2 regions of the Pseudomonas sp. GW821-FHT03E01 genome follow, and region 2 is predicted to be linked to the other one. Evidence: predicted binding sites of a transcription regulator. Region 2 holds the regulator's gene; the other holds the start of a gene.
The links. The regulator FliA, encoded in region 2, starts transcription of late flagellar genes. The targets are predictions, from matches to a motif close to CTAAAGTTTNNNNNNNNNNNGCCGNTAA.

Region 1 (7,385 bases), on a different contig from region 2:
CGTAGCGCGTCGGCCACTCCTTGGGTGGCAACTTGAAGGTGCCAAACAGCATATCCACCAGCGGCGTATGGATCGCATAGTTCTTGTAGATGTAATCCTTGTGCCGGGCATGATGCCAATGGTGATAGCGCGGCAGGACCAGCACATAATTCAGCCAGCCGCCGTTGATCCGTACATTGGCGTGGGCCAGCACTGCCTGCACCCCGACCAGAATCACGTAGGCGTTCAACGCCTGGGGCGCAAAACCCAGCAGCATCAAAGGCACCAGCACGCCGGTACGGGTGAGCAGAATCTCGATGAAGTGGACACGCGAACCGGCGAGCCAATCCATGTGCGTGCTTGAGTGATGTACGGCATGCATGCGCCATAACCATGGCACGACGTGATACAGCCGATGCAGCCAGTACTGACCGAGGTCAGCCACCAGTACCGCCAGCAAGAACTGCACAACGATCGGCAGGCTTTGTACGCTGGCCTGCAAATCCGCCGACACGGCCCAGCCAGCCATAAAGCTCGACGAGGCAGTGATGAAAATCAGGATGAACTGCACCAGCATATGACTGACAAAAAAGTAGGTCAGGTCAGTTCGCCAGTGCGGACGCAGAATGTTTTGCTCAGGGTCCTTGGAATAGAGTTTTTCCAGGGGGATAAAGACGATGGCCGACACCAGCAGAGCCAGGACGAACCAGTCCAGCCCCAGCGAGTACGGTGTCTGCCCAATCGAGCTGATCTGCACATTGGTGCCGCCGAGAAACACCGCCAGCCCCGAGGCGACAAGTCCGGTAATCCCCAAGCGCTTTCGCTTGTTGAGCAGGATATTCAGGGTGCCCAGGCTGAAAGACAGTACCAGCCCAAGCAATAGCGTGGTGCGCGCAAACTGTTCGTCGTACACCTTGCGCAGTTCGGCGGTGGTCAGCCATTCGGGAAAGAGAAAGCACAATACCGCCAGCAGGCTCAATAGCCCGAGCGTGGCTGAGATGTAGCCACTGACCCGCCCTTCACCAAACTTGAAGGGTGCATTGCCATGCTGCTGAAAATAGGACTTGAGTCTTTCCATTACTGATCTTCCATGATTCCGAAAACAAACTTGCAGTGAGTCGAGTCAGTGCGACGCTGCAGTGACGCAGCCAGAAACAGAAAAGCCACTCATGGTGGCTTTTCTGCAGGTTATTGCTTGGGCGGTACAGCGGGTTTGGGCGGTTCGCCCGGCTTCGGCGCCGGATTATCAAACAGATTCAAACGCTCACGAAGTTCGTGTGCCGGCAGCGGTTCCTTATCCGCCGGCAATGCGTTCGGATCGGCTGGCGGCGCATGCACTTCGCCCGGGCCACCCTGCCCTTGCGTCGGCGCTGGCGCCGGTTCGGCACCTTGTTCACCTTCGATGGCGCGCTGGGCTTTCTTGGTCAGCACCACGATGTCGATCCGGCGGTTGACCGGATTGAACGGGTTCTCCCTGTCGAACAGCGCCGACGAGGCATAACCGACGACTCGCGCGACCTGGGCATCCGGATAACTGCCGGCGACCAATGCACGACGAGCCGCGTTGGCGCGATTGGCCGAGAGTTCCCAGTTACCGAAATCGCCGGTGCCCGAGTACGGCTTGGCATCGGTGTGGCCGCTGATGCTGATCTTGTTCGGCACCGCTTTGATGGTATCGGCCATGGCCAGCAGAATGTCTTCGAAGTACGGCTTCAGACGCGCACTGCCGGAGTCGAACATCGGGCGGTTTTCGGCGTCCATGATCTGGATGCGCAAACCATCCTGGGTGATCTCGAAGAGGATCTGGTCCTTGAATTTCTGCAATTGCGGGTTTTCATTGACCTTGTTCTGCAACTCTTGCAGCAACAACTCCAGGCGTTCCTTCTCGACCTGCTCGGCCATGCCTTCAACCTGCTCGGCGTCGATGGTCACCTTGTCTGGCTGCGGCTGAGATTTCACCTCCGGGTTGAGGGTGTTCTCCGGCGCCAGGGTCGGCGTGCCGCCCAGGTCGATGATGTACGGTGTACCGCTTTCGGAAAACCCGACCGGGTCCTTGAAGTAACCGGCGATGGCGATCTTCTGTTCAGGCGTCGCGGTGGACAGCAGCCACAACACCAGGAAGAACGCCATCATCGCCGTCGCGAAGTCCGCGAAGGCGATTTTCCAGGCGCCCCCGTGATGCCCTCCGGCGATGCGCTTGACGCGCTTGATGATTATCGGCTGGTTATTTTCCATGACTTAACGACCGCGAACCGCTTGTTCCAGCTCAGCGAAGCTAGGACGGTGCGCCGGGTACAGAACCTTGCGACCGAACTCCACCGCCAGCGACGGCGGCATCCCGGAAGCCGAAGCCACCAGCGAAGCCTTGATGGCTTCGTAGGTGTTCAGTTCTTCCTTGGCATCGTGAGCCAGGGAGTGGGCCAGCGGACCAAAGAAACCGTAGGCCGCGAGAATACCGAAGAAGGTACCGACCAGTGCCGCACCCACGTGCAGACCGATGGACTTCTGGTCGCCTTCGCCCAGGGATGCCATGGTCACCACGATCCCCAATACCGCCGCGACGATACCGAAACCGGGCATGGCGTCGGCGATGCCGTTCACCGCGTGGGACGGGTGCTCGAGGTCTTCCTTGAGGCTGTAGAGTTCCATGTCGAACAGGCCTTCCAGCTCATGGGGGGCCATGTTGCCGGAGGACATGATGCGCAGGTAATCGCAGATGAACGCGGTCATGCGTTCGTCTTTGAGCACCGCCGGGTACTTGGCGAAGATCGGGCTCGCGGCGGCATCTTCGATGTCGCCTTCGATCGCCATCATGCCTTCGCGACGGCTCTTGTTGAGGATCTCGTAAATCAGCCCCAGCACTTCCAGGTAGAAGGTGTGGTTGAAACGCGAGCTGAACATGCCCAAGGACTTCTTGAGCACGTGCATTGTCATGTGGCCGGGGTTGGCCTGCAGGAAGGCGCCAAGGGCCGCGCCACCGATAATCATCACCTCGAAAGGCTGGATGAGAGCGGCAATCTTGCCGTGGGAAAGCACGTATCCGCCGAGCACGCTCGCGAATACGACGATGATGCCGATAATTTTAGCCATAGGTAGGAGAGCACTTACTGAGTCGGGTTCAAGGTCATATTCGGAAGTTAAAAAATCTCTTCTTCTACTTATCGGCAAAACTGCGCCAGACTATAGCCAGTTAAGGCGAAAAGCTAATTTGACCCGTTCAGGGCATAGGTAAAGCAGACGATGATCGCGTCCAGACATGGCTAACGAAACGAACGTCCCAACGCCAAAACCAACCACGCTTGAAGGCTGGGTCAAGCTTCTCGATGGCGTGCGCCTGCCGGTTCCGCAAGCCAGCCACGACCGGGTCTGCAAAGCCATCCGCGATAACCGCAGTTCCCTGCGCGACATCGCCGAACTGATGCAGGAAAGCCCGGCCCTGGCCTTGAGCGTGATTCGCGAAGCCAACCGTCACACCCATGGCAGCATGACCGAGCCTGCTGAAAACCTTGAGGTGGCGATCAATCGCCTCGGTTTGAAACGCACCGAAGAACTGCTCGACCGCCTGCCCGCCGAACCCCAATTGCAAATCCCCGTCGCCCTGCGCCAGCTTCAACTGATCAGCCAGCACGCCACTCAACAGGCCAACGGCTTTTTCGCCAGTCGCCTGGCGCGACTGTGGCAGGACATCCACTGGGGCAGCCTGCTGTTTCTTTCGCCACTCTGGCCCATGGCGCTGACCCACCCGCAGTTGCTTGAAGAATGGGAGCTGCGGGTTATCCATAAAGGCGAGTCGGCACGCAAAGTCGAAAAGCAATTGTTCGGCGTGCGCCTGCTGGACATCTGTCTGGCACTGGTGGACGTCTGGCGCCTGCCGATCTGGGTACAGCAAGGTTATCGGCTGCTGCGCAGCGAACAACGTGAGCTGGTGAAAGTCCTGCGCATCGCGCGCGACAGCGACCACCCATTGCGCCAACAGAACCGCCTTGATGACGACCCGACGTTACGCCGCTGGCTCAATCAGCCTGCCAATACCGTGCTGCTGGCCAACGGTCTGGCGTTGGCGGCACAACAGGCCTGGGACAGCCCCCACTGCGAGCGCTGGCAGTACCTGACCAGTCTTTACCTGCAAATGCCGATGGATGAGGTGCAACAACAATTGCACCAGCAGGCCGCCAACAGCGCTCGTCAACACGCTATGCCGGACCTCTGGCACGCGGCCGAATCGCTGATCTGGCCACCGGGTGCGCACCGCGTGCATGCCGGTTTGTTGCCCGCACCGGCACCGACCACCGAAGACCTGGCGAAGTGGCGCAAGCAATGCGCCGAATTGCTGGTGGAGCCGAGCCGCTTTACCAATGCCATGCACTTGACCACATCGGCCCGGGACGCCCTGGTGGCGTGTGGCATGCGCCGGGTGATGATTCTGATGGCCGATCGCACGCACGCCAATTTGCGTGTGCACCAGACCGCCGGGCTGCCCAAGGAAGTGGCCGGCCTGAACCTGGTGGTCAGTCAGAGCACCGTGCTGCAACGCCTGCTCGCGCAACAGGCCCAGGTGCGCCTGACGCCGGCCAACAACGCACAATTCTCGGCCCTGCTGCCAGCCAGCCTGCGCTCACAGTTCAGCGGCGAACACCTGCTGCTGCGCTCACTGGTCAACAACGGCCGGGTGATCATGATCGTGGTAGCGGATCAGGGCGGCGGACCGTTCTCGGAAATCACCGTGCAAGCGTTCGGCAAAACCTCTCAATGCATCGAAAAGGCCCTGCACAGCTTTAGCCACCGCTAGGGCCTGTTATCAGTTATTTCCTGCCCCAAAATAACTGATAACAGGCCCTCATGACGCTGCGCTACAATCCTCCCCTTTGTGCTCTGGAGACCTCACATGTCTGACTTCTCTGGCTTGGCGCTGGTGATCGAACCGAGCGACCTGCTCCCGCGTCTCGACTCCCGCGAACTGATTCTGGTGGACCTGACCAGCAGCGCCCGCTATGCCGAAGGGCATATCCCCGGTGCACGCTTTGTCGATCCAAAACGCACTCAGCTGGGGCAGGCACCTGCGCCTGGCCTGTTGCCGACCCACGCCGCGCTTGAAGCATTGTTCGGCGAACTGGGGCACAACCCCGATGCAGTCTATGTCGTCTATGACGACGAAGGCGGCGGTTGGGCCGGGCGCTTTATCTGGCTGCTGGATGTCATCGGCCACAGCAAATATCACTATGTCGACGGCGGCCTGCCGGCCTGGCTGGCGGAAGGCTTGCCCATGTCGATCCAGATCCCGCCGGCAGTCGGCGGCCCGGTCGCCCTGACCCTGCACGACGAACCTGTCGCCACCCGCGAATACCTGCAAAGCCGCCTCGGCGCCGCTGACCTGGCGATCTGGGACGCACGCGGCCCGCTGGAATACTCCGGCGAGAAAGTGCTGGCGGCCAAGGGCGGGCACATTCCCGGCGCGGTCAATTTCGAGTGGACCGCTGGCATGGATCAGGCGCGCAACCTGCGCATCCGCACCGACATGCCGAAAATCCTGGAACAACTCGGCATTACCAAAGACAAAGAAGTCATTACCCACTGCCAGACACACCATCGTTCTGGCTTCACCTATCTGGTGGCCAAGGCGCTCGGTTATCCGCGGGTCAAAGGCTACGCCGGCTCCTGGGGCGAATGGGGCAACCACCCTGACACGCCCGTAGAGATTTAAGTTTTTCAAGGACAGTTAATGAATCAGCGTTTGTTTATCCTCAGCCAATACCTGCTGCCCCATCACTTGCTCTCGCGACTGGCCGGCTGCATTGCCGAATGCCGTGTGCGCTGGTTCAAGAACGCCTTTACCGCCTGGTTCGCCAAGCGTTATCAAGTGGACATGTCCCAGGCGCTGGTCGAAGACCTGACCGCTTACGAGCACTTCAATGCGTTCTTCACCCGCGCCTTGAAAGACGGCGCTCGCCCGCTGGATCAAACCCCGGGCGCGATCCTCAGCCCGGCTGACGGTGCCGTCAGCCAGCTCGGCCCGATCGAACACGGTCGCGTTTTCCAGGCCAAGGGCCACAGCTTCAGCGTGCTGGAACTGCTGGGTGGCGACGCAGCCAACGCAGCGCCCTTCATGGGCGGCGATTTCGCCACCATTTACCTGTCGCCGAAAGACTATCACCGTGTGCACATGCCGCTGGCCGGCACTCTGCGCGAAATGGTCTACATCCCCGGCCGCATCTTCTCGGTCAACCAGACCACCGCTGAAAACGTTCCGGAACTGTTCGCCCGCAACGAGCGTGTAGCGTGCATTTTCGACACTGAACGCGGCCCGATGGCCGTGGTACTGGTGGGCGCGATGATTGTGGCGTCGATCGAAACCGTTTGGGCTGGCTTGGTCACACCGCCAAAACGCGAGCTGAAAACCTTCCGCTACGACGAAGCGGCCCGTGCGCCGATTCACTTGGAAAAAGGTGCGGAACTGGGTCGTTTCAAGCTCGGTTCTACGGCGGTCGTGCTGTTCGGGCCGGATCAAGTGAAATGGACTGAAGGGCTGGGCGCCCTTTCGCCAGTGCAGATGGGCCAGGGCATCGGCCTGCCAACCTCCTGATCCCTCGATCCGATCCCACGAACGCCTTTCGTGGGATCGGGCATTTCCTCCCGCTGCGCCCCCTCCTCCAGCGTTCATAGCTGCTACAGTCAAAGTCATTCGTTGCCCATTTCACGGTCGGAGTTTGTCCACGGCATGAATGAGACCAATCCTGCCCTGCTGCTACGCGCACCGATCCCGACGCAGTCGCGCCTGTCTTTCTGCGAAGCCACGCCACGCGACCTCAAGCGCTGGATCGCCAACCTGCCCAAAGCCAACATCGGTGAAACCGCTCGCCAGTTGTATCAAGGCCTGAGCGAACTCAACCAGTTGCTCACACCCAGCGACAATCGCCTGCAATTGCTCGAATTGCTGCGGCCCGAGGTGTATTACGTCTGCAAGCACCTGGAGCGGCATTTCCTGCATCAGGCCATTGTGCTCGACGAGCGTTCGCGCAAAATCGCCAACCTTTGCCAGGCGCTGCAGAGCCACTTGGCGATCGGCTACAAGCAGATCGTCGTCCGCATCGCACCGCGCTTCAGTAAAGACCGTGCGCCGCTGCTGACCCAGTCATTGCAACGTGCCGTCCATTGCTTGAACGGTACTTTGATCCGCGCAACTGAGCTCTATTGCCCGGCGCCCGAAGGGCTGTGGCTGGAACTGCATCAGCTGTACCGGATCGGCTGCGAACATCAGCTGCAACGTCAGAGCGTGCGCGATGAACTGGCCAGCCAGACGCAAAGCCTGAGTATCGAGCAGACCTACGTTGTCGCCCTCCTGCTGGGTGCTTCACGCTGCAATCAACTGCGCCAGAACCAGATCGCCCGGCTCGCCGAGGTGCTGGAAC
Region 2 (7,385 bases):
GACACGGCCTTGGACATGGCTTCGTCGCCGCTGTTGAGGCCCAGACGAACCAGGCGGTTACGAACCAGTACCAGCTCGCCGACCATGTTCATGATTTCGTCGAGACGCGCGGTGTCGACCCGCACGGTGGTCTCGGCTTCGCTGGTTGGCTTTTCCGCGGGCGGCGCGGCCGGGGCACGAGCAGGAGCCGGCGCTGCGGCGGCAGCAGGCTTCGGTGCTTCTGCTTTGGGCTCGGGGGCTTTTGGCTCGGGTGCCTTGGCCACAGGTGCTGGTGCCTTGGCAACCGGAGTCGCTACCGAAGCAACAGCAGACGCAGTGCCCACTTCAGTGAACTTGCCCTTGCCATGCAATTCGTCGAGCAGCGATTCGAATTCATGATCGGAGATCAGATCGCTACCGGCCGCAGCGGCGGTTGGCGCAGCCGGGGCTGGCGCCGAAGCGATTGCCGATTCCAGCGCATCGACCGCAAAGTTGCCTTTGCCGTGCAACTGGTCGAGCAGTGCTTCGAACTCGTCGTCGGTGATGTCGGAGCTGTCGCCGGCGGCTTTCGGAGCAGCCGGAGCAGCAGGCGCAGCGGCTACTGCATCGGCGGCGAACTGGCCTTTGCCGTGCAATTGATCGAGCAACGACTCGAACTCGGCATCGGTGATTTCGTCACTAGCGGCTGCATCGGCGGCAGGCTGCGAAACAGGCTGCGCAGCCGCTACGGGCGCCTCGGCCTGGGCCTTGACGGCGTTCAGCGAGTCCAGCAGTTGTTCGAATTCGTTATCGGTAATGTCGCCCGATTCGCTTTCGGCGACCGGTGCTTCAACCACTTCAGCGACCGGCGCCGGTGCAGCTTCCATTTGCGGCTCGGCCAGACGGGCCAGCGCCGCGAGTAATTCAGGCGTGGCAGCCGTGATCGGGCTGCGTTCGCGGACTTCGCTGAACATGCTGTTCACCGCGTCCAGCGCTTCGAGAACCACGTCCATCAGTTCCGAGTCGACGCGACGCTCACCCTTGCGCAGGATGTCGAACACGTTCTCGGCGATGTGACAGCACTCCACCAGCTCGTTGAGCTGGAGGAAGCCGGCGCCCCCTTTTACAGTGTGAAAACCGCGAAAAATTGCATTGAGCAAGTCCGCATCATCAGGTCGGCTTTCCAGCTCGACCAGCTGCTCGGACAGTTGCTCTAGAATCTCGCCGGCCTCAACCAGGAAATCCTGAAGGATCTCTTCATCGGCGCCGAAGCTCATTAAGGGGGTGCTCCTACAGGTCTAAAAACCCAGAAAACTAAAATCCAAGACTGGATAACAAATCGTCCACATCGTCCTGACCGGACACAACGTCTTCTCTTTTATCGGCATGAATCTGCGGACCTTCACCCTGAGAGAGATGTTTTTGTGGATCTTTTTCAGCAAGCATCGCCTCACGGTCGTGTTCGATACCCGCAAAGCGGTCTACGTGACTGGCCATGAGCACGAGCTTGAGCAGATTGCTTTCAACTTCGGTGACCAATTGGGTCACACGCTTGATCACCTGACCGGTGAGGTCCTGGTAATCCTGGGCCAGCAGAATGTCGTTGAGGTTGCTCGACACGACGCGGTTGTCTTCACTGCTGCGTGTCAGGAAACCATCGACCCGCCGGGCCAGTTCGCGGAACTCTTCAGCCCCGACTTCGCGACGCATGAACCGTCCCCAATCCGTGCTCAGCGCCTGGGCTTCATCGCTCAGGCTGTTGATCAGCGGCGTGGCGTTTTCCACCAGGTCCATGGTGCGGTTGGCCGCGGCCTCGGTCAGCTTGACCACATAGGACAGGCGCTCGGTGGCATCCGTGATCTGAGACACTTCCTCGGCTTGCGGCATGTGCGGGTCAATCTGGAAATTGACGATCGCGCTATGCAGCTCGCGGGTGAGCTTGCCCACTTCCTGATACAGGCCGCGGTCACGGGTCTGGTTGAGCTCATGGATCAGTTGCACAGCGTCGCCAAACTTGCCTTTTTCAAGGCTGTCGACCAGTTCGACCGCGTGTTTTTTCAGGGTCGACTCAAAATCGCCCTGTGAAGATTCGTTATGCTCCATAGCTCCCCCGTGCGCAGTACATCAGCCGATGCGTTCGAAAATCTTCTCGATTTTTTCTTTCAACGCCTGGGCTGTGAAGGGTTTGACCACATAGCCGTTAACACCGGCCTGGGCCGCTTCGATGATTTGCTCGCGCTTGGCTTCGGCGGTCACCATCAGCACCGGCAGGTGCTTGAGCCTTTCATCGGCGCGCACCGCACGAAGCAGGTCGATGCCGGTCATACCGGGCATGTTCCAGTCGGTAACCAGAAAATCGAAGTTACCGCTTTGCAGCATCGGCAACCCGGTCAGCCCGTCATCGGCTTCGGCGGTGTTGGTGAACCCAAGGTCACGCAACAGGTTTTTTATGATCCGCCGCATCGTTGAGAAGTCATCAACGATGAGGATTTTCATGTTCTTGTCCAATTCGACCTCCAAGCAGTCTTAAACGCGCCCAGCACCTGGACGCGCCATTTCAATCAATCCGGCAAAGCACTCAATGACTGTCTGGAGCACAACAGATCGAGACCGGTACGGTTCAACACCACACCAGCTCCATTCGCAGTGTCCCCACACTGCCTTCAGCGCGCTCGCCACTCCCCCAAACGCCCCCGCAAACGGGCCGCGCACTGGCTGTGTAACTGGCTGACCCGCGACTCGCTGACCCCCAGGACCTCACCGATTTCCTTGAGATTCAACTCTTCGTCGTAGTACAGCGCCAACACCAGTCGCTCACGCTCCGGCAAATTGGCAATCGCGTCCGCCAGCGCCGCCTGGAAGCGTTCATCTTCCAGATCGCGTGACGGCTCGAGATGAGCACTCGCGCCATCCTCATGCAGCCCTTCGTGTTCGCCGTCCTGCAACAGATCGTCGAAACTGAATAACCGGCTGCCCAGGGTGTCGTTCAAAATCCCGTAATAATCGTCGAGACTCAATTGGAGTTCGGCCGCAACTTCGTGATCTTTAGCGTCACGGCCGGTTTTAGCTTCAATCGAGCGAATCGCGTCGCTGACCATGCGGGTATTGCGGTGGACCGAACGTGGCGCCCAGTCCCCCTTGCGCACTTCATCGAGCATCGCGCCGCGGATTCGAATGCCCGCGTACGTCTCGAAACTCGCGCCTTTGCTGGCGTCGTATTTGGTTGATACTTCAAGCAGGCCGATCATCCCGGCCTGGATCAGGTCTTCGACCTGGACACTGGCCGGCAGACGCGCCAGCAAGTGGTAGGCAATGCGTTTGACCAGTGGCGCGTAACGCTCGATCAGCTCGTACTGCGCGTCACGTGCCGACTGCTTGTAGAGGTTGTAACCGCTGGCTGTCATAGCACGGGTCCTGCAGTTTGTTGCACGAGGCGCTCGACGAAAAACTCCAGATGTCCACGAGGGTTGGCCGGCAGTGGCCAGGTATCGACTTTCTGCGCAATGGCCTTGAACGCCAGGGCGCACTTGGAACGCGGAAAGGCTTCATACACCGCGCGTTGCTTCTGCACGGCCTTGCGTACGCTTTCGTCGTAAGGCACTGCGCCGACGTATTGTAAGGCGACGTCGAGGAAGCGATCCGTGACCTTGGTCAACTTGGCGAACAGGTTGCGGCCTTCCTGCGGGCTCTGCGCCATGTTGGCCAGGACGCGGAAGCGGTTCATGCCGTAGTCGCGGTTAAGCAGTTTGATCAGCGCGTAGGCGTCGGTGATCGAGGTCGGTTCGTCGCACACCACCAGCAAGACTTCCTGCGCGGCGCGCACGAAGCTGACTACCGAGTCACCAATGCCCGCAGCGGTGTCGATCACCAATACGTCGAGGTTGTCGCCGATATCACTGAACGCCTGGATCAGGCCGGCATGCTGGGCCGGGCTCAGATGAACCATGCTCTGGGTGCCGGAGGCGGCCGGGACGATGCGGATACCGCCAGGCCCTTGCAACAGCACGTCGCGCAGCTCACAGCGGCCTTCGATCACGTCGGCCAGCGTGCGTTTGGGTGTCAGTCCCAACAGAACGTCGACGTTCGCCAGCCCCAGATCGGCATCCAGCAGCATGACGCGCCGGCCGAGCTCAGCTAGAGCCAGGGACAAGTTCACTGACACGTTAGTCTTCCCGACGCCACCTTTGCCGCCGGTCACCGCGATCACCTGTACGGGATGCATGCTGCCCATGTTATTTCTTTACCTTGTCTTACTTAGACGGAGGCCACATTACTGGCTGCGCGTTCACCATCGGAACAATGCATGGCAGACCATCGATGTAGGTACAAAAAATGTTCATTAACACCTCAGCCAACCTGCTTGGTCGGGCTGTGGTAAATATCAGCGAACATGTCAGCCATGGCTTCTTCGCTGGGTTCTTCCTGCATTTGTACGCTAACGGCGCGGCTGACCAACTGATGACGACGTGGCAGATGCAAATCATCCGGAATCCGTGGACCATCGGTCAGGTAAGCCACCGGCAACTCATGACTGATCGCCAGGCTCAACACCTCGCCCAGACTTGCCGTTTCATCCAGTTTAGTCAGGATGCAGCCGGCGAGGCCGCAGCGTTTGTAACTGTGATAAGCGGCAGTTAGAACCTGTTTCTGGCTGGTGGTTGCCAGGACCAGATAATTTTTTGATTTGATGCCGCGCCCGGCCAGGCTTTCGAGCTGCATCCGCAGTGCCGGATCGCTGGCCTGAAGGCCGGCGGTATCGATCAGCACCACGCGTTTGCGCAGCAAGGGCTCCAGCGCCTGCACCAGGGATTGACCTGGATCGACGTGGGTCACCGACACGTTAAGGATCCGGCCCAGCGTCTTGAGCTGTTCCTGGGCACCAATGCGATAGCTGTCCATGCTCACCAGCGCGATGTTCTGCGCGCCGTACTTGAGCACGTAACGGGCCGCGAGCTTGGCCAGTGTGGTGGTCTTGCCCATGCCGGCGGGTCCGACCATGGCAATCACCCCACCCTCTTCCAGCGGCTCGATTTCCGGGGTAGCGATCATCCGCGCCAGGTGCGCGAGCAGCATGCGCCAGGCCTGACGAGGCTCTTCAATGTCGGTAATCAGTGCCAGCAGATCGCGCGACAACGGGCCGGACAGGCCGATGCGTTGCAGGCGACGCCAGAGGTTGGCCTGGGCCGGACGGCTGCCTTGCAGCTGATTCCAGGCCAGCGAGCCAAGCTGCACTTCCATCAGTTCACGCAGGCTGTTGAGCTCGAAACGCATCGAATCGAATGCGCGCGGATCGACACCGGTCGCCGCAGCAGGCGCGGGGGCCGGACGCCGAGGTTCGGCGAGCGCCGGTTCGATCAGCGGTTCGGCAGCGGTCAACGGCAGGCCGGCGAACAACTGGCGATTGGTGGTCTTGTCGCTCTCGCCATCGCCGCGCAGGCTCAGTTCGGCCTGGGCGGTGACGATCCGCGACTGGGTCTTGCGCAGCTCATCCTCGAGTTCCATGTTCGGAACACGCGGGGCCAGCGCCGACAATTTGTAATCCAGGGCAGCCGTCAGCTCGACACCGCCGGCGATCCGGCGATTGCCAATGATGGCGGCATCAGCGCCCAGCTCATCACGAACCAGTTTCATGGCCTGACGCATATCGGCGGCGAAAAAACGCTTAACTTGCATAAACCACTACCTCAGCCGTTGGGCCCTACTGTCGCAACGATGGTCACTTGCTTGTTGTCAGGAATTTCCTGGTAAGCCAACACGTGCAAACCCGGCACTGCCAGCCGACCGAATCGCGAGAGCATCGCGCGAACCGGACCGGCCACCAGCAGAATCACCGGCTGACCTTGCATTTCCTGACGCTGCGCCGCATCGATCAACGAGCGTTGCAGTTTTTCCGCCATGCTTGGCTCCAGCAGAACGCCCTCTTCCGAGCCTTGTCCTGCCTTCTGAAGACTATTGAGCAATATTTGTTCCAACCTTGGTTCCAAGGTGATCACAGGCAGCTCCGACTCAGTGCCTACAATGCTTTGCACGATTGCACGGGATACGCCGACGCGCACTGCGGCCACCAAAGCGGCGGTATCTTGACTCTTGGCGGCGTTGTTCGCGATGGCTTCGGCGATGCTGCGGATGTCCCGCACCGGCACCTGTTCGGCCAGCAACGCCTGCAAGACTTTGAGCAGTTGCGACAGCGAAACCACCCCCGGCACCAACTCTTCGGCCAGTTTCGGTGAGCTTTTGGCCAGCAATTGCATGAGTTGCTGGACTTCTTCGTGGCCGATCAGTTCGCTGGAGTGCTTGTACAGAATCTGGTTCAAGTGGGTCGCCACCACCGTACTGGCATCGACCACGGTGTAACCGAGGGATTGCGCCTGGGCACGCTGGCTGATTTCGATCCACACCGCTTCCAGGCCAAAAGCCGGATCTTTGGCGGTGATGCCATTGAGCGTGCCGTAGACCTGACCCGGGTTGATCGCCAGTTCGCGCTCCGGGTAAATCTCCGCTTCAGCCAGGATCACGCCCATCAGGGTCAGGCGATAGGCGCTAGGCGCCAGGTCGAGGTTGTCACGGATATGCACAGTCGGCATCAGGAAGCCCAGGTCCTGGGAGAGCTTTTTACGCACACCCTTGATCCGCGCCAGCAACTGCCCACCCTGGTTGCGATCCACCAGCGGAATCAGGCGGTAGCCCACTTCCAGGCCAATCATGTCGATCGGCGTCACGTCATCCCAGCCAAGCTCCTTGGTTTCCTGAGCCCGGGCCGGTGACGGCAGCAACTCCTGCTGACGCTTGACCTCTTGCAGGGCCTGAACCTTGACCGCGTTCTGCTTCTTCCAGAACAGGTAAGCGCCACCGGCCGCCAGGGCTGCCATGGACAGAAAGGAGACGTGTGGCATGCCGGGCACCAGGCCCATCACCGCCATCAAGCCTGCGGCCACCGCCAAGGCTTTCGGCGAGGCGAACATCTGACGATTGATTTGTTTACCCATGTCTTCCGAGCCGGAAGCACGGGTCACCATGATCGCGGCGGCGGTCGACAACAGCAGTGATGGCAATTGCGCCACCAAACCGTCACCGATGGTCAACAGCGCATAAACCTTGCCGGCATCACCAAAGCTCATGCCGTGCTGGAAGATACCCACCGCCATGCCGCCGATCAGGTTGATGAACAGAATCAGCAGACCGGCGATGGCATCACCGCGCACGAATTTGCTGGCACCGTCCATGGAACCGTAGAACTCGGCCTCCTGGGCGACTTCCATCCGGCGCAGTTTCGCCTGGTTCTGATCGATCAGGCCGGCGTTCAAGTCGGCGTCGATCGCCATCTGTTTACCGGGCATCGCGTCGAGGGTGAAACGCGCGCTCACCTCGGAAATCCGCCCGGCGCCCTTGGTTACCACGACGAAGTTGATGATCATCAAAATCGCGAA

Region 1: motA (flagellar motor stator protein MotA) is a predicted target of FliA. The motif match lies at 3,138-3,165, and genes of this name have one in related genera.

The regions. Positions count from the first base shown of each region.
Region 1 covers NZ_JBWKUI010000002.1:416,806-424,190, reverse strand. Annotated here, with positions in the region: gene AC07VO_RS04845 (sterol desaturase family protein) at 1-1,057, opposite strand, end outside; gene motB (flagellar motor protein MotB) at 1,168-2,214, opposite strand; gene motA (flagellar motor stator protein MotA) at 2,218-3,069, opposite strand; gene AC07VO_RS04830 (HDOD domain-containing protein) at 3,236-4,768, shown strand; gene rhdA (thiosulfate sulfurtransferase) at 4,865-5,680, shown strand; gene asd (archaetidylserine decarboxylase) at 5,699-6,559, shown strand; gene AC07VO_RS04815 (cyclic-di-GMP receptor FimW-related protein) at 6,695-7,385, shown strand, end outside.
Region 2 covers NZ_JBWKUI010000011.1:148,588-155,972, reverse strand. Annotated here, with positions in the region: gene AC07VO_RS19540 (chemotaxis protein CheA) at 1-1,235, opposite strand, end outside; gene AC07VO_RS19535 (protein phosphatase CheZ) at 1,273-2,061, opposite strand; gene AC07VO_RS19530 (chemotaxis response regulator CheY) at 2,083-2,454, opposite strand; gene fliA (RNA polymerase sigma factor FliA) at 2,622-3,362, opposite strand; gene fleN (flagellar synthesis regulator FleN) at 3,359-4,189, opposite strand; gene flhF (flagellar biosynthesis GTPase FlhF) at 4,306-5,631, opposite strand; gene flhA (flagellar biosynthesis protein FlhA) at 5,643-7,385, opposite strand, start outside.